4 regions of the Bradyrhizobium sp. UNPF46 genome follow, and region 1 is predicted to be linked to each of the others. Evidence: predicted binding sites of a transcription regulator. Region 1 holds the regulator's gene; each other region holds the start of a gene.
What was found. The regulator PhoB, encoded in region 1, activates phosphate uptake and scavenging genes when phosphate is short. The targets are predictions, from matches to a motif close to TGTCATNNANCTGTCAT.
Positions count from the first base shown of each region.

Region 2: a site for PhoB is predicted at 1,205-1,221, ahead of UNPF46_RS01590 (LTA synthase family protein). Genes of this name have one in related genera too.
Region 3: a site for PhoB is predicted at 2,169-2,185, ahead of UNPF46_RS22505 (UDP-2,3-diacylglucosamine diphosphatase). Genes of this name have one in related genera too.
Region 4: a site for PhoB is predicted at 1,244-1,260, ahead of UNPF46_RS20235 (DUF47 domain-containing protein). Genes of this name have one in related genera too.

Region 1 is NZ_LFJB01000079.1:2,624-6,793, reverse strand. It holds gene pstB (phosphate ABC transporter ATP-binding protein PstB) at 1-520, shown strand, start outside; gene phoU (phosphate signaling complex protein PhoU) at 532-1,248, shown strand; gene phoB (phosphate regulon transcriptional regulator PhoB) at 1,272-1,979, shown strand; gene UNPF46_RS28370 (GcrA family cell cycle regulator) at 2,224-2,736, opposite strand; gene UNPF46_RS28365 (aspartate aminotransferase family protein) at 3,194-4,170, shown strand, end outside.
Region 2 is NZ_LFJB01000003.1:51,888-56,057, reverse strand. It holds gene UNPF46_RS01600 (hypothetical protein) at 1-352, opposite strand, end outside; gene UNPF46_RS01595 (TetR/AcrR family transcriptional regulator) at 460-1,113, shown strand; gene UNPF46_RS01590 (LTA synthase family protein) at 1,331-3,043, shown strand; gene UNPF46_RS01585 (glycine betaine ABC transporter substrate-binding protein) at 3,234-4,170, opposite strand, start outside.
Region 3 is NZ_LFJB01000056.1:64,419-68,588, forward strand. It holds gene UNPF46_RS22495 (threonine/serine dehydratase family protein) at 1-115, opposite strand, end outside; gene UNPF46_RS22500 (glycosyltransferase family 4 protein) at 274-1,317, opposite strand; gene UNPF46_RS22505 (UDP-2,3-diacylglucosamine diphosphatase) at 1,331-2,143, opposite strand; gene thiD (bifunctional hydroxymethylpyrimidine kinase/phosphomethylpyrimidine kinase) at 2,486-3,286, opposite strand; gene UNPF46_RS22515 (PAS domain S-box protein) at 3,636-4,170, shown strand, end outside.
Region 4 is NZ_LFJB01000048.1:26,111-30,280, reverse strand. It holds gene UNPF46_RS20245 (branched-chain amino acid ABC transporter permease) at 1-176, shown strand, start outside; gene UNPF46_RS20240 (branched-chain amino acid ABC transporter permease) at 178-1,146, shown strand; gene UNPF46_RS20235 (DUF47 domain-containing protein) at 1,303-1,947, shown strand; gene UNPF46_RS20230 (inorganic phosphate transporter) at 1,960-2,967, shown strand; gene sugE (quaternary ammonium compound efflux SMR transporter SugE) at 2,960-3,274, opposite strand; gene UNPF46_RS20220 (peptide chain release factor 3) at 3,445-4,170, shown strand, end outside.

The DNA of each region.
Region 1 (4,170 bases):
CCTCAATCTGCTGCGCGCCCGGGTCGGCATGGTGTTCCAGAAGCCGACGCCGTTCCCGATGACGATCTACGAGAACATCGCCTTCGGCATCCGCCTCTACGAGAAGATCTCGAAGTCCGAGATGGACGACCGCGTCGAGAAGGCGCTGCGCGGCGGCGCGCTGTGGAACGAGGTCAAGGACAAGCTCAACGCCTCCGGCCTGTCGCTCTCCGGCGGCCAGCAGCAGCGCCTGTGCATCGCCCGCACCGTCGCGGTGCGGCCCGAGGTGATCCTGTTCGACGAGCCCTGCTCGGCGCTCGACCCGATCTCGACCGCCAAGGTCGAGGAGCTGATCCAGGAGCTGTCCGAGAACTACACGATCGCGATCGTCACCCACAACATGCAGCAGGCGGCGCGCGTCTCCGACAAGACCGCCTTCATGTATCTGGGCGAGCTGATCGAGTTCGACGACACCAGCAAGATCTTCACGTCGCCGACCGACCGGCGCACGCAGGACTACATCACCGGCCGGTTCGGCTGAGGAGACGCAATATGGGTACCGAACATACCGCAAAGGCCTTCGACACCGACCTCCAGGAACTCACTCGCCTGGTCGCCGAGATGGGCGGCATCGCCGAGCGCATGATCGTCGATTCCGTCGACGCGTTGATCCGCCGCGACGTCGCGCTCGGTCAGCGCGTCGTGACCATCGACGCCGATCTCGACGCGCTGCAGAAGAGGATTGAAGAGCGCGCCGTGCTGACCATCGCACGACGCCAGCCGATGGCGGTCGATCTGCGCGAGATCGTCGGCGCCATGCGCGTTGCGACCGATCTCGAGCGCATCGGCGACCTCGCCAAGAACATGGGCAAGCGCGTTGCCGCGCTCGAGACTGACTTCCATCCGCTGAAACTGTTCCGCGGCCTCGAGCACATGACCGACCTCGTGCAGCAGCAGGTCAAGAGCGTGCTGGACGCCTATGCCGCGCACGATCTGCCGGCGGCGATGGCGGTGTGGAAGGGCGACGAGGAGGTCGATGCGATCTGCACCTCGCTGTTCCGCGAGCTCCTCACCTACATGATGGAGGATCCGCGCAACATCTCGTTCTGCATCCATCTGATGTTCTGCGCCAAGAACATCGAGCGGATCGGCGACCACGCCACCAACATCGCCGAGACCGTGTTCTACATGATCGAGGGCCAGGCGATCACCGACAAGCGGCCGAAGGGCGACATGACCACCTTCGCCACGACGATCCCGAATACCTGAAGACTTTAAGGAGCGACGACACCATGGGCGCACGCATTATGGTGGTTGAGGACGAGGAAGCTCTCACCGAGCTTCTCCGCTACAACCTCGAAGGCGACGGCTATGACGTCGAGACGGTGATGCGCGGCGACGACGCCGACACCCGCCTCAAGGAACACATTCCCGACCTGATCGTGCTCGACTGGATGCTGCCGGGCCTCTCCGGCATCGAGCTGTGCCGGCGGCTGCGCACCCGGCCCGAGACCAAGCAGCTGCCGATCATCATGCTCACCGCGCGCGGCGAGGAGAGCGAGCGGGTGCGGGGTCTTGCCACCGGCGCCGACGACTACATCGTCAAGCCGTTCTCGGTGCCGGAGCTCCTGGCGCGCGTGAAGGGACTGCTGCGGCGCGCCAGTCCCGAGCGGCTCGCGACCGTGCTGGCCTATGGCGACATCGAGCTCGACCGCGACAAGCGCCGCGTGGCGCGCTCGGGCCGCCCGATCGACCTCGGCCCGACCGAATATCGCCTCCTGGAGTTCTTCCTGGAGCATCCCGGCCGCGTGTTCTCGCGCGAGCAGCTGCTCGACAGCGTCTGGGGCCGCGACATCTACATCGACGAGCGCACCGTCGACGTCCATATCGGCCGCCTGCGCAAGCTGCTCAATCTCGGCCGCGAGCAGGACCCGATCCGAACCGTCCGCGGCGCCGGCTACGCGCTCGACGATCGCTTCGCGAAGGCGGAGACGACCTGAGGGTTGCGAACGGTTGGTCTGGCGAGCTGCAGCCACATGCTCAGCTGTCATCCCGGGGCGCGCGTAGCGCGAGCCCGGGATCCATAACCACAGGGTGGGGTTTGGCGAAGACCCGGAGTGACCATCTCGCGCAACAATTGCGCCCTGTGGTTATGGCTCCCCGCGTTCGCGGGGACGACATCGGATGTGTTGAGCCGTCATCGCACGACGGCTGCCGTCCTTGCAGTCAGCTAATTCCGCAAACTCAGCGCGGGCCCGGCTTGGCCGGCGCACGCCGGCGATCCGCCGCCGGCTGATACGCCACGCGCGAATGCTGGGCGCAGTAGGGAAGGCCGGAGAGCGCCTTGCCGCCGCAGAAGAAGAAATCCGGGCTCGAGGGATCGCCGACCGGCCAGTGGCAGGTCGCCTCGTTCAGTTCGAGCAGCGACAGCCGCTGGCTCATCGGCACCACGTTGTCGTAGGTGACGGGCTCGGCCTCGACCTCGACCTCGAAGGCCTGCGCCAGCGCAGTGTTGCCGCGTGCGATCGGGCGGGTGACCCGCATCATGTGCTGCGCGGGACGCGCCTTGCGCGGCCGCGGCGCTGCCGACGAAGGGCTCTTGGCGCGGCCGGACAGACCGAGCCTGTGCACTTTGCCGATCACGGCATTGCGGGTCACATTGCCGAGTTCAGCTGCGATCTGGCTGGCCGATAATCCGGCCTCCCAGAGCTTCTTGAGCTGCTCGACGCGATCATCGGACCAGGTCAAAACCGTCATTGCACCCTTTCCCTCGCCGCGCGGCTGCCGTCCTGGCGCCCTTGCGGCGAATGCCTAAGCTTCGAAAAACCCGTGCCGCCGGAATCCCTTAAGGCTCGCCGGGCGCTCAACTGACGCCCGAACGTTTACGCCGGTACATGAGGACTCTTGGGATCAGAACCGCTGCACGAGATGTCGTATCTGACAGTCCAAACGCTACAATATGCCGTGACTCGCGCGCAAGAGTCTGCCGAGTCGCGTCCACATGTTCCGTGGCGAAAAACCCGCAAAATCGGCACCGCAAGACTACGGAATCAGCGTTTCCTGAGGCTTTCCGGCTGCCATTGACACCGGTTTCACGGGGCATAAGATGGTGTCACGTGCCGCCCTTAAAAGGCGGCACGTTTCGTTTTCCGGGCCGGTCTGGTGCGTTGCGCAATGCGCGCATCGCACCGTCCGCAACATTCAAGTGACCGTCATGACCAACAGCGCAGCCCCGCATTTGCTCCCTGTTTTCGCCAGGGCCAACCTCGGTTTCGAGCGCGGCGAAGGCTGCTGGCTGATCGCGACCAACGGCGATCGCTATCTCGATTTCACCTCCGGCGTCGCGGTAAATGCGCTCGGCCACGCCCATCCCGCGCTGGTCAAGGCGTTGCAGGAGCAGGCGACCAAGCTCTGGCACATGTCGAACCTGTTCCAGAGCCCGGACGGCGAGAAGCTCGCCGCGCGCCTGTGCAACGAGAGCTTTGCGGACTTCGTCTTCTTCTGCAATTCCGGCGCCGAGGCGCTGGAAGGCGTGATCAAGCTGGTCCGCCATCATCACTTCTCCAAGGGTGATCCGGAGCGCTATCGCATCATCACCTTCGAAGGCGCCTTCCATGGCCGTACGCTGGCGACGCTCGCTGCGACCGGCTCTGCAAAATATCTCGAAGGGTTCGGTCCGCCGATGGATGGTTTCGACCAGGTGCCGCATGGCGACATCGAGGCCGTGAAGAAGGCGATCGGCCCGCACACCGCCGGCATCCTGATCGAGCCGATCCAGGGCGAGGGCGGCGTGCGTTCTGCGCCTCCCGCCTTCCTCAAGGCGCTGCGCCAGCTCTGCGACGAGAAGGGCCTGCTGCTCGCTTTCGACGAGGTGCAGACCGGCATGGGCCGCAGCGGCGATCTGTTCGCGTATCGGCGCACCGGTGTCACGCCCGACGTGATGTCGCTGGCGAAGGCGCTCGGCGGCGGCTTCCCGATCGGCGCGGTGCTGGCGACCGCGGATGCGGCCGCCGGCATGGGCCCCGGCTCGCACGGCTCGACCTTCGGCGGCAATCCGCTCGCGATCTCGGCGGCCAACGCCGTGCTCGACGTCATGCTCAAGCCCGGCTTCTTCGACCACGTGCAGAAGATGTCGCTGCTGCTCAAGCAGAAGCTCGCCTCCGTGATCGACCGTCATCCCGACATCGTCAG
Region 2 (4,170 bases), on a different contig from region 1:
TGTAGGAGGCGGGCGAGGTGGCCTCCGCGAAGCCGGCCGGATCCATCTGGGCGAAGGCGATGATCGCGACGGCATGGATGGCGTGGGAGGCGGCGAAGCTCAAGCCGAGATAGCGACGGTTGCGGCGCTGCCAGCGCGTCCAGGCGTTTGGCCAGAGGCGCGCGAGTGCCGCGGCGCTGAAGGCGAGGCAGTACAGTGTGAGCGAGCTGCGTGCCGTGAAGCGGATCACCATCCGTACACCCTCGACCTCGAACTGGCGCATCGAGGCTATCCACAGGCTGAGGACGACCAGGCTCAGGGTGAGGGCGGCCAGCAGCCGCCAGCCTTCGAGCCAGCCTTGACGTTGCGACATGATGATCTCCCTTCGTTATGTAATCATCGATTACATTTCGACGCGCGCGGGCGGTCAATGGTGTAATCGCTGCTTACATTCACGTTCGGGTGATGCTAGGAAGCATCATGCCTGCCCGTCAGCCCTCCAAGCCGCGCGTTCGCCGCCCCGGAGCCGAACCCCGGCCGTATCACCACGGCGACCTTCGCCGCGTCCTGATCGATGCTGCGTTGCAACTCGCGGCGGAGGGAGCGGAGGTCTCGGTCCGCGAGGCCGCGCGCCGGGCCGCGGTGTCGCCGGGGGCGCCTTTCCGGCACTTTCCGAACCGCGATGCCCTGATGGCCGCAGTGGCCGAGGAAGCGCAGCGGCGTTTTCGTATCGAGATCGAGGTGGCGCTGGGCAAGGCCCCCGCCGCCGGCCCGCTCGCCCGCTTCCGCGCCTTTGGCCTTGCCTACCTGCGCTGGGCGATGCGCAATCCCGCCCACTTCGAAATCATCTCCACCGGGCGCTATTTCGCCCATGGCAGCTCCGCCGAGCTGACCCGCGACAACGCCGAGCTGATCGCCCTGACCGAGGGAATCCTCACTGAAGCGGCGGAGCAGGGCCTGCTGCGCCCGGGCGATCTCAAGCAAGTCCAGATCGCCGGCCGCGCGCTGGTCTACGGCTTCGCCCGGATGAATCTCGACGGCCACTTTCCCCGCTGGGGCGTCGCAGAGGACGAGATCGAGCGGATGGCGGAAGCGGTGATCGATCTGTTCATCGCAGGGATCGCGAAGGCCTGATCTTGCAGGCGGCTCCGTGCGGCGCTTCGCCGCCTCGTAACAATAAGCGAACGTCGCATCACGGCATGCGTTGCCTGTCCTTGACCGTTCCGTTACAGTTTTATGACACGGTGCAGGCTTCCGGCTGCGCCGGATGCCTAGCCGCCCTCTTTCCACCCTTGGGCCGGCCAGACGGCTAGGCAATACATTGCGCCGGACCAGCTGTTGCGTGTCGTCGATGGCGTCCGCGCCTAATCCAGGTCCTTCTGCCACGACTGCCGTGCTGGCGAGCGTCGCCGCGCTCGGCATCTGGCGGCTGCTTGCCGTTGCTGCGCCGCACCTCGCCGCCCTCGCATTGATGTACCAGACCGAGACCGATTTCGGCTCGCGGCTCTCCTTTGCGCTCGCCTGGGGCATTCTCAACTTCTTCTGGATCACGCTGCTGCGGCGGCCGGCGCTGTCGGGCGCGCTGTCGCTGACCATGGTCGTGGTGCTGGTGCTGCTGTCGCGGCTCAAGCACGACGTCGTCCAGATGACGGTCAACTTCATCGACCTGATGATGATCGACCGCGATACCGTGGCGTTCCTGTTCACGATCTTCCCGAATTTGCGCTGGTCGGTGATCCTGGCCGGCCTCGTCACGCTGCCGCTGATGTATGCGCTGTGGTGGCTCGATCCGTTCCGCATCCGCCGCCTGCCGGCGCTCGCCTGCAAGCTCGCCTGTCTCGCCGCGCTGGTCGGCTATTCGCTCTATCATCCGGACGAAGCCTGGCGCGGCTATTACGACGACGGCTATCTGTCGAAATTCTTCCGCTCCGGCGTCAGCTCGGTGTCGGACTTCGTGCAATACGGCTTGATGGAATCGGCCGCCGCGAGCAACGAGCGGCTCAACCTGCCGCTGGTCGATTCCTGCCACCCTGCCGGGCGCCGGCCGAACATCATCATGATCCATGATGAATCGAGCTTCGACATCCGCGCCGCGCAAGGGATCAAGGTGCCGCAAGGCTATGGCAGCCACTTCAAGTCCTGGGACGGCAAGCAGCGTACGTTCCTGGCCGAGAGCAATGGCGGGCCGAGCTGGTTCACCGAATACAACGTGCTGGCGGGGCTTTCCTCGCGCTCGTTCGGCCGCTTCGCCTATTTCGTGACACGCATCGCCTCAAATCGCGTCGAGCGCGGGCTGCCGCTGGCGCTGCGCCGCTGCGGCTACGACACGATGTCGCTCTATCCCGCCTATGGCGGCTTCATGGGCGCCCGCAGCTTTCAGATGACGACCGGTATCGAGCGCTTCCTCGACTCGAAGGATCTCGGCGCCAAGGACGTCGAGCCCGACAGCTTCTTCTACGACAAGGCGCTTCAGCTGATGGGCCAGCAGCCGCCCAACAAGCCGCTGTTCACCTTCATCTATCTCGGTGCCAATCACTTCCCCTGGGAGACGCGTTTCCGTCCCGAGCTGCTGCCGAACTGGCGCGCGCCGGGCAATGTGGCATCCATCGACGAATATCTGCGCCGGCAGGCGATGAGCGCCGAGCAGTACAGGGCGTTCATCGCTGGCCTCAAGAAGACCTTTCCCGGCGAGCCCTTCCTGATCGTGCGCTATGGCGATCATCAGCCGGAATTCGCGCCTGCCATCCTCGAGCCCGGGCTCGACGAAGGTGCCATCGGCAAGAAGCTCGACGCCTACGATCCGCGCCTCTATGCGACCTATTACGCGATCGATGCCGTCAATTTCGAACCGGTGAAGAGCGACGCCGTGATGGACACGATCGACGGTCCCTATCTGCCGCTGGTGATCCAGGAAGCCGCCGGCATCCCGCTCGACCCGTCCTTCGCCGAGCAGAAGGAGATCATGCTCCGCTGCAAGGGGATGTTCTATGCTTGCAAGGACGGCGCCGAAGCGCGGCGGCTGAACCGCCTGCTGATCGAGGCCGGGATGATCCGGGGGCTGTAACGCGATCGCTTGGATCTCGGACACAACTCCTCGACCGTCACCCTGAGGCGCTCATCAAGCGGCAAGCCGCTTGGTGAGCCTCGAAGGGCGACAGCCCGGATGCATCGCGGCCGCTCATCCTTCGAGGCTCGCCGCACGGTGCTATGCACCGCGCAGCTCGCGCCTCAGGATGACGGATCCTGCAGCTGACCTACTGCTTGATCTTCCCCCACAACCACTTCGCCACCGCCTCCGGCGAGGAGTTCGCGTCATTGCCGCTGGCGCGCAAATTCGCCTCGCGCATGGTGGCGATGTCGATCTTGCCGAGCAGCGGTTGCAGCGCCGTCTTGAGCCGCTCGTCCCCGGCGCGCTTCGGCGCCAGCAGCAGGATCGCGTCGTAGGGCGGGATCGCGTGCCTGGGATCGTCGAGCGCGACCAGGTCGTATTTCGCGATCAGGCCGTCGCTGGTGTAGCCGGCGATGACGTCGACCTCGCCGCCGGCGACCGCCGCATACATGAAGTCCGGCTGCATCTGGCGCTGGGCGCGGAACTGGAGCCCATAGGCCTTTTGCAGCGCTGCCCATTCGGGGCGCGAGAAGAATTCGTAATCGCCGGCAATCGACAGCGTCGAGGCATGTGCGGCGAGATCGGCGATGGTGCGGATGCCGAGCGCCTCGGCCTTCTTCCTCGGCATCACCAGCGCGTAGGCGTTCTCGAAGCCGAGCTCACCGAGCAGCGTGATGTTCTCCTTTGCCAGCGCAGTCTTCAGCTCTGCGACCAGCTCGGCGCGCGGCTTGATCTCGGTCCGATGCAGCTGGTTGGCCCAGAGCGTGCCGGAATAATCGACATAGAGATCGATGTCGCCGGCCTTCAACGCCTCGAAGATCACGCTGGAGCCGAGGCCGGAGCGCGCCGTGGCCGAGAGGCCCGCCGCCTGGAGGCGGTCCCTCATCAACGCCGACAGCACATATTGCTCGGCGAAGGTTTTTGCGCCGACCACATAGCCTGACGACGAGTGGCCCATCGTCGGCACCAGCGTTGCCGCGACCAGTGCCGCGATTCCCGCGGCGCCGAACGCGGTACGAGCGCGGCTGCGCTGGCGCAGGCCGCTCTCGATCAGGCCGAGCAGCTGGTCGACGGCGAGCGCG
Region 3 (4,170 bases), on a different contig from region 1:
CGCGCTCGTTGAGCACGGGAAACGACAGCAGCGGGGTGCGGATGGCGTAGGGCGCGATCACGCGCGCTGCGGCGTCGATATCGGCGGGGCCGATCGGGAGGAGCTGTTCGGTCATGGCTGATGTTATCGCGGCCGATGAGGCCCGGGCAAGGCATCTCCGCGCGAGGATTGTCGCCCAAGGCGTTTTCAAGCGAAATCGACGCCGGTTCGCGTGAAGAAAACGCGTCAAAATAAGAATCTGGAGCTATTTCGATCCATCGGATCGAGATAGCTCTAGGCCACGAAGCGGGGCTGTTCCGCGCCGTTTCGACCCGGCAGCACCGCGCCGACCGCCAAAATGCTGTCGATGAAGACCCGCGCCGAGGCCTCCCAAGTGTAGTTGGCGGCGAATTCGACGCAATCCTGCCGGGAGACGCCGAGCGCCGTGAAGCAGGCATTGCGCAGATCGTGATCGAGCGCGCCGACCGGGGCATCGCCGATCACGTCGCGCGGACCCTTCACCGGGAAGGCCGCCACCGGCAGGCCGCTGGCGAGTGCTTCCAATAGAACGAGGCCAAAAGTGTCGGTCTTGCTCGGGAAGACGAAGACGTCAGCGGCCGCGTAGATGTCCGCCAGTTCCTCACCGTGCTTTTCGCCCAGGAAGATCGCGTCGGGATAGGCCTCTTCCAGCGCGGCGCGTGCCGGGCCGTCGCCGACGATCACCTTGGTGCCGGGCAGGTCGAGGTCGAGGAAGGCCTCGAGGTTCTTCTCCACCGCGACGCGGCCGACCGACAGGAACACCGGTGCCGGCAGGCAGAGATCGACGGCGCGCGGATGGAACAGGCCGGTATCGACGCCACGGGGCCACAGCAGCACATTGTCAAAGCCGCGCTCGGTCAGCTCGCGCGCGAGCGCCTGCGTTGCCGCCATCACGGCACGGCTGGGCGCATGGAATCTGCGCAGCGCCCGCCAGATCAGCGAGCCCGGCACCGGCACGCGAGCGCGGACATATTCCGGGAAGCGGGTGTGGAAGCTGGTCGTGAACGGCAGCTTGCGCTGGCGGCAATAGCGGCGGACCATCAGGCCGATCGGCCCTTCGGTCGCGATGTGGATACTGTCGGGCCGCGCCTCCTCGATCAGCTTCGCGATCCGGGCCGGGCGGGGCATCGCCAGGCGCACGTCGCGATAGCTCGGCATTGCGAAGGTGCGGAACGATTGCGGCGTGAGGAACGTGAACACAACGCCGAGCCCTTCGGCAGCCTCTGCAAGCTTGGTCAGCGTCCGAACCACACCGTTGACTTGCGGGTGCCAGGCGTCGGTCGCGACCAGGATGCGCATCAGGCGGCCTCTGTTATGCAGCTCTGGCTGCAACCTGCGGGACGGCTGCCGGCTTCTGCAGATGATCCGCCCAGGTGATGATCTCGAAATGACCGTCGTCGTGCTCGACGAGCGCCGTGCAGCTCTCGACCCAGTCGCCGCAATTCATGTAGCGGATGCCGCCCTCGTCGCGGATCACGGCGTAGTGGATGTGGCCGCAGATCACGCCGTCGGCGTCGTGACGGCGCGCCTCGGCGGCCAGCGCCTGCTCGAACGCGCCGATATAGTTGACGGCGTTCTTGACCTTCTGCTTGGCCCATTGCGACAGCGACCAATAGGGCACCTTGAACATACGTCGGAAGAAGTTGACGAAGCGGTTCATCTGGATCGCGAAGTCGTAGGCCTTGTCGCCGAGATGGGCGAGCCAGCGCGCGTTCTGCACCACGAGATCGAAGATGTCGCCGTGGATGACGAGATAGCGCTTGCCGTCCGCGCCGGTGTGGACGGTGTTTTCGACGACGTCGATGCCGCCGAAATGCGTGCCGTAATAGTTGCGCAGGAACTCGTCGTGATTGCCGGGGATGTAGATGACCTTGGCGCCCTTGCGCGCCTTGCGCAAGAGCTTCTGCACGAGGTCGTTGTGGGATTGCGGCCAGTGCCAGCTCGATTTCAGGGCCCAGCCATCGACGATGTCGCCGACCAGATAGATCGTGTCGGCGTCGTGGTAGCGCAGGAAGTCGAGCAGAAGATCGGCTTGAGAACCGCGGGCTCCGAGATGAACGTCGGAGATGAACAACGTGCGAAAGCGCCGTTCCGGGCTCTCGTCACTCACATCGTAACTTCCCATGCGCGCCAGCCTGTAACAATGTCCCGTGACAGGGGGATGACCGATTGAACTTTTGAGGCACCTTCAGATACGAATCAAACTTCGCCTCGCCCTCCCCGCGAATATCAGCCGCATGCGACAATCAGGCGACATGGTGCCGCGGGAGCGCCGGGCCCCTGTTCGTTTCCGAGGCAATCTGCCCGCGGCACATCCTTCGAGACGCCCGCCGTTGGCGGGCCCTCAGGATGAGGCCGAGTGTGCGGCCCTAGTTTCAACGGGCACAGTGCTGCTTAGCCTCATCCTGAGGAGACCGCGTAGCGGTCGTCTCGAAGGACGAGGCGCGCGTTCAGGGGCAAGCCCGCGTCAGTAGAATTTGTGGAAATGGTGGATCGGCCCGTGGCCGTGACCGACGCTGAAGCGGTCGGCGGCGCCGATCGCCGCGCTGATCCAGGCCTTGGCCTTGCGCACGGCGGTTTCGAGATCCTCGCCCTTGGCGAGGCCCGCGGCCACCGCCGAGGAGAGCGAGCAGCCGGTGCCATGGGTGTTGCGCGTGGCGACGCGAGGCGCGGTGAGCGCGAGCGTGCTGTCGGCATCGACGAGATAGTCGGTGCTCTCGGCGCCCTCGCCGTGCCCGCCCTTGATCAGGACCGCCCGGCAGCCCAGCGCCAGCAGGCGCCGTCCCCGGCTCTCGATCTCCGCCTCGCTTGCCGCGACGTTCTCGTCGAGCAGCGCCGCGGCCTCCGGCAAGTTCGGTGTGATCACCGAGGCCAGCGGCATCAACCTGGTGCGCAGGGCGTCGACGGCCTCGGATGCCAGCAGGCGGTCGCCGGAGGTTGCGACCATGACGGGGTCGAGCACGATGTGCCGCGGGTTCCAGCGCGTCAGCGCCGCCGCAATCGCATCGATGCTGGCGACCTGGGCCACCATGCCGATCTTCACGGCCCCGACGTCGAGATCGGAGAACACCGCATCGATCTGCGCGGTGACGAAATCCGCCGGCACGGCGTGGATGCCGGTGACGCCACGCGTGTTCTGCGCGGTCAAGGCCGTGATGGCGGACGCGCCATAGACGCCGAGCGCGGCAAAGGTCTTCAGGTCGGCCTGGATGCCGGCGCCGCCGCTCGAGTCGGAACCGGCGATGGTGAGTGCGACCGGGGTCGTCATCGACGGGCACATTTGCTGGATTGGGACGCCATGGCCCGTCCTAGCGCGACCGTGAAACTCCAGCAAGCGCTGCCGAGCCGCGACGGGCCGTGATTCGCGACACCCGCGTGTTCCCGCGGGTCGGGCGGGCAGAGCACGGCCTCCGTACCCCAAGGGTGCGGGCATGAAAATGCAACCACGCCGAACCCTTGGTATAATCGCGAACCTGCTTCGCCGATGCGCGAGACGTCAGTGGTGGAACTGTCCGGCGACACCGACGTCGCGGGCCGCCCCGGCCCGCAAGCTGCCTGACATGGAATCCTGGGGTGGAATGATGTGGGCCTTCTTTGAACGTCTCCTCGACTCGTCCATGCTCTCTCCGCACGGCATCTGCCTGTTGTGGGAGCCCGAACTGATCTGGCTTCACGTCGTATCCGACGCCTGCATCGCCGCCGCCTATTTCTCGATCCCGTTTGCGCTCGCGATCCTCGTCACCAAGCGGCGCGATCTCAAATTCGGCTGGGTCTATTGGGCCTTCGCGATCTTCATCATGGCGTGCGGCCTCACCCATGTGCTGTCCATCTACACGCTCTGGGTGCCGGTCTACGGCATCGAGGGCATCGTCAAGGCGGCGACCGCGGTGGCGTCCGTAATGACGGCGGGCGCGCTCTGGCCGCTGTTGCCGAAGATCCTGACGATCCCCTCGCCGTTCGAGCTGCGGCAGGTCCAGGCCGCGCTCGAGGAAGAGGAGATCAAGAGCCGGGACGCCACGCTGCTGCTCCAGCAGGTCAGCGACGCGCAGCGTGCGATGCGCGACAGCATGGCGCGCCTCACGGCCATCGTCGAGACCGCGGTCGACGGCGTCATCCTGTTCGACGCGCAGGACCGCATCCTGCTGTTCAATC
Region 4 (4,170 bases), on a different contig from region 1:
TCGTGATCGGCGGCATGGGATCGATCATGGGCTCGATCATCACCGGCTTCGCGCTCGGCGTGATCGAGGGTCTGACCAAATATTTCTACCCCGAGGCCTCCAACACCGTCGTGTTCGTGCTGATGGTGCTGGTGCTCTTGGTGAAGCCAACGGGATTGACGGGAAGGGCGGCCTGATATGACAGCCTTGACGGACGACGCGCTGCCGGTGACCCCGCGTGCAATGCGCGACGAGATGATCGTATTCGTGGTGATGGCGCTGCTGCTGGCCTCGGTGCCATTCACGGGAGTCTACCCGTTCTTCGTGATGCAGGCGCTGTGTTTCGCGCTGCTCGCCTGCGCCTTCAATCTGCTGATCGGCTATGGCGGCCTGCTGTCGTTCGGCCACGCGATGTTCTTAGGGACGGCCGGCTATTGCAGCGCGCATGCGCTGAAGGTGTGGGCGTTGCCGCCGGAGCTCGGCATCCTCGTCGGCATCGCCGGTGCTTTCGTGCTCTCGATCATCACCGGCTATATCTCGATCCGCCGCCAGGGCATCTATTTCTCGATGATCACGCTGGCTCTGTCACAGCTCCTGTACTTCATCTACCTCCAGGCCCCGTTCACCCACGGTGAGGACGGCATCCAGGGCATCCCGCAGGGACACATGTTCGGCGTGTTCGATCTCTCCAAACCGACGGTGCTCTATTACGTCGTGCTGGTCGGGTTCCTCGCCGGCTTCCTCTTGATCTTCCGCATCATCAACTCGCCGTTCGGCGAAGTCCTGAAGGCGATCCGCGAGAACGAGCCGCGCGCGATTTCGCTCGGCTACCGGACCGACCAGTACAAGTTCCTGGCCTTCGTGCTGTCCGGGACGCTGGCCGGCTTCGCCGGCGCCCTGAAAGTGTTCGTGGCGCAGAACGCCTCGCTCACCGACGTGCATTGGTCGATGTCGGGCGAGGTCGTGCTGATGACGCTGGTCGGCGGCCTCGGCACCATTTTCGGTCCCGTGGTCGGCGCCTTCGTGATCATCGCCATGCAGCAATACCTCGCCGGCTTCGGCCAGTGGGTGACGGTGATCCAGGGCTCGATCTTCGTGATCTGCGTGCTCACCTTCCGCCGCGGCGTCATCGGCGAAATCGCGCATTACTTCCGACGATCACTCTAAATCATTGATATCTCGCCAGTTTTACTGGCACGATAATCCGGTGGATGATCCGGCTCCGCGGGCGTGAGATGACACGCACGCGGATCGAAAATGGTCTATGACAGTTTCATGACGGCCCTGACGGGCCGGGCCATTTCCAACCGGTAGCCTATCCCCATGATGCGATGGTTTCGCGCGTTCCTGCCCAAGGAAGAACGGTTCTTCGACCTGTTCGATCGGCATATCCAGACGGTGATCCAGGGGTCGATCGCGCTGCAGGGCATGCTCAACGGAGGCGAGGAGACGCCGGTCTATTGCCAGCGCGTCAACCAGTTCGAGAACGATGCCGACAACATCACCCGTGAGGTGCTGACGGCGGTGCGCCGCACCTTCATCACCCCGTTCGACCGTGGCGATATCAAGAACCTCATCACGTCGATGGACGACGCCATCGACCAGATGCAGCAGACGGCCAAGGCCGTGATGCTGTTCGAGGTCCGCAGCTTCGAGCCGCCGATGCGCGAGATCGGCGGACTTCTGATCGAATGCGCCAATCTGGTCGGCCGTGCGCTGCCGCTGATGCAGTCGATCGGCCCGAACGTGGCCATGCTGACCGCCATCACGGAAGAGCTCGGCAAGCTGGAGGGCCGCGTCGACGATCTCCATGACATCGGGCTGAAGGAACTGTTCCTCAAGCATCGCGAAGGCAATGCGATGGATTTCATCGTCGGCGTCGAGATCTACGACCACCTCGAGAAGGTGGCCGATCGCTTCGACGACGTCGCGAACGAGATCAACAGCATCGTCATCGAACAAGTTTAGGGCGGGGTTGCCGTGGATGCCGCGTTGGGTCTTCCCGTCCTGGTCGGCTTGATCGCCGTCGCGCTGCTGTTCGATTTCCTGAACGGCCTGCACGACGCGGCCAATTCGATCGCGACCATCGTCTCGACCCGCGTGCTGCGGCCCCAATTCGCGGTGTTCTGGGCTGCGTTCTTCAATTTCGTCGCCTTCATGGTGTTCGGGCTGCACGTCGCCCAGACCATCGGCACCGGCATCATCGATCCCGCGATCGTCGATGCCCAGGTGATCTTCGCGGCGCTGGTCGGCGCCATCGTCTGGAACCTCGTGACCTGGGCGCTGGGCATCCCGTCCTCGTCCTCGCATGCGCTGATCGGCGGGCTCGTCGGCGGCGGCATGGCCAAGGCCGGCATCTCCGCGGCGGTGTGGAGCGGCTTGACCAAGACGGTGCTGGCGATCGTGCTGTCGCCGCTGGTCGGCTTCCTGCTCGCGATGATGCTGGTTGCGATCGTGTCCTGGGCCTCGGTGCGCTCGACGCCGTTTGCGGTCGACCGCGCCTTCCGCATCCTGCAATTTGCCTCCGCCTCGCTTTATTCGCTCGGCCATGGCGGCAATGACGCGCAAAAGACCATGGGCATCATCGCGGTGCTGCTGTATTCGCAGGGCCATCTCGGCAGCGACTTTTCGGTGCCTTTCTGGGTGGTGCTGTCCTGCCAGGCGGCGATGGCGCTGGGCACGCTGATGGGAGGCTGGCGCATCGTCCGCACCATGGGACTGCGCATCACGAAATTGACGCCGATGCAGGGCTTTTGCGCCGAGACGGGGGGCGCCGCGACCCTGTTCATGGCGACCTATCTCGGGGTTCCCGTCTCGACCACCCACACCATCACCGGCGCCATCGTCGGCGTCGGCGCGGCGCGGCGCGTCTCGGCCGTGCGCTGGAACGTGGCAAGCTCGATCGTCTATGCCTGGGTGATCACGATCCCGGCCTCGGCCATCGTCGCGGCGCTGACCTGGTGGGCGGTCCAGCTCTTCGTCAGGTAACGAGCTTCAGCCCGACGATCCCGGCCACGATCAGCCCGATGCTGGCGAGGCGGAGCGCCGTGGCCGGCTCCCCGAACAGGATGATGCCCAGCGTCGCGGTACCGACCGCGCCGATGCCGGTCCAGACCGCATAGGCGGTTCCGACGGGCAGCGTTTTGAGGGCGAGGCCGAGCAGGATGACGCTGCCGGCCATGGCCGCGAGCGTGACGACGGAGGGAACGAGCTTGGTAAATCCCTCGGTATATTTCAGGCCGATCGCCCAGGTGATTTCGAGAAGGCCGGCGACGAACAGGATGCTCCAGGCCATGACGACCCTCCATTCACGGCAGGGCCGTCCCCGCAGGCAGATGCTGATGAGCAGGAGGGCCGTCCCTCCCAAGACTATTTTATCAGATCCGATATGGGGCTGGCCGGAAGGCTCCGCAATCACCAAATGAGGCTTGATCAGGCCCAGTTTCCCTGCCAAACGCTCCCGCCATGTCCGACATCGCCGCCACCACCGCCGAATCGCCGGCCCGTTCCCCGCTTGCCGCTGAAGTGGCGCGGCGGCGGACTTTTGCGATCATCTCGCATCCTGACGCCGGCAAGACCACCCTGACCGAGAAGCTGCTGCTGTTCGGCGGCGCCATCAATCTCGCCGGCCAGGTCAAGGCCAAGGGCGAGCGGCGAAACACGCGCTCGGACTGGATGAAGATCGAACGCGAGCGCGGCATCTCGGTCGTGACCTCGGTGATGACCTTCGAGTTCGAAGGCCTCGTGTTCAACCTGCTGGACACGCCGGGCCACGAGGACTTTTCGGAAGACACCTATCGCACCCTGACGGCGGTGGACTCCGCGGTCATGGTGATCGACGCCGCCAAGGGCATCGAGGCGCGCACCCGAAAGCTGTTCGAGGTTTGCCGCCTGCGCGACATCCCGATCATCACGTTCATCAACAAGATGGACCGCGAGAGCCGCGACGTGTTCGAGCTGCTCGACGAGATCGAGAAGACGCTGGCGCTCGACACCACGCCGATGACCTGGCCGGTCGGCCGCGGTCGTGACTTCCTCGGCACCTATGACGTCGTCAATGGCGGCGTGCGCCTGCTCGAAGGCGGCGGCGCCAAGACCGGCGCGGCGCAGCAGATCGAGATCGAGGAACTGGCCAAGCTCAATGCCAATCTCGATGTCTCGGCGGTAAAAGACGAGCTCGAGCTCGTCACC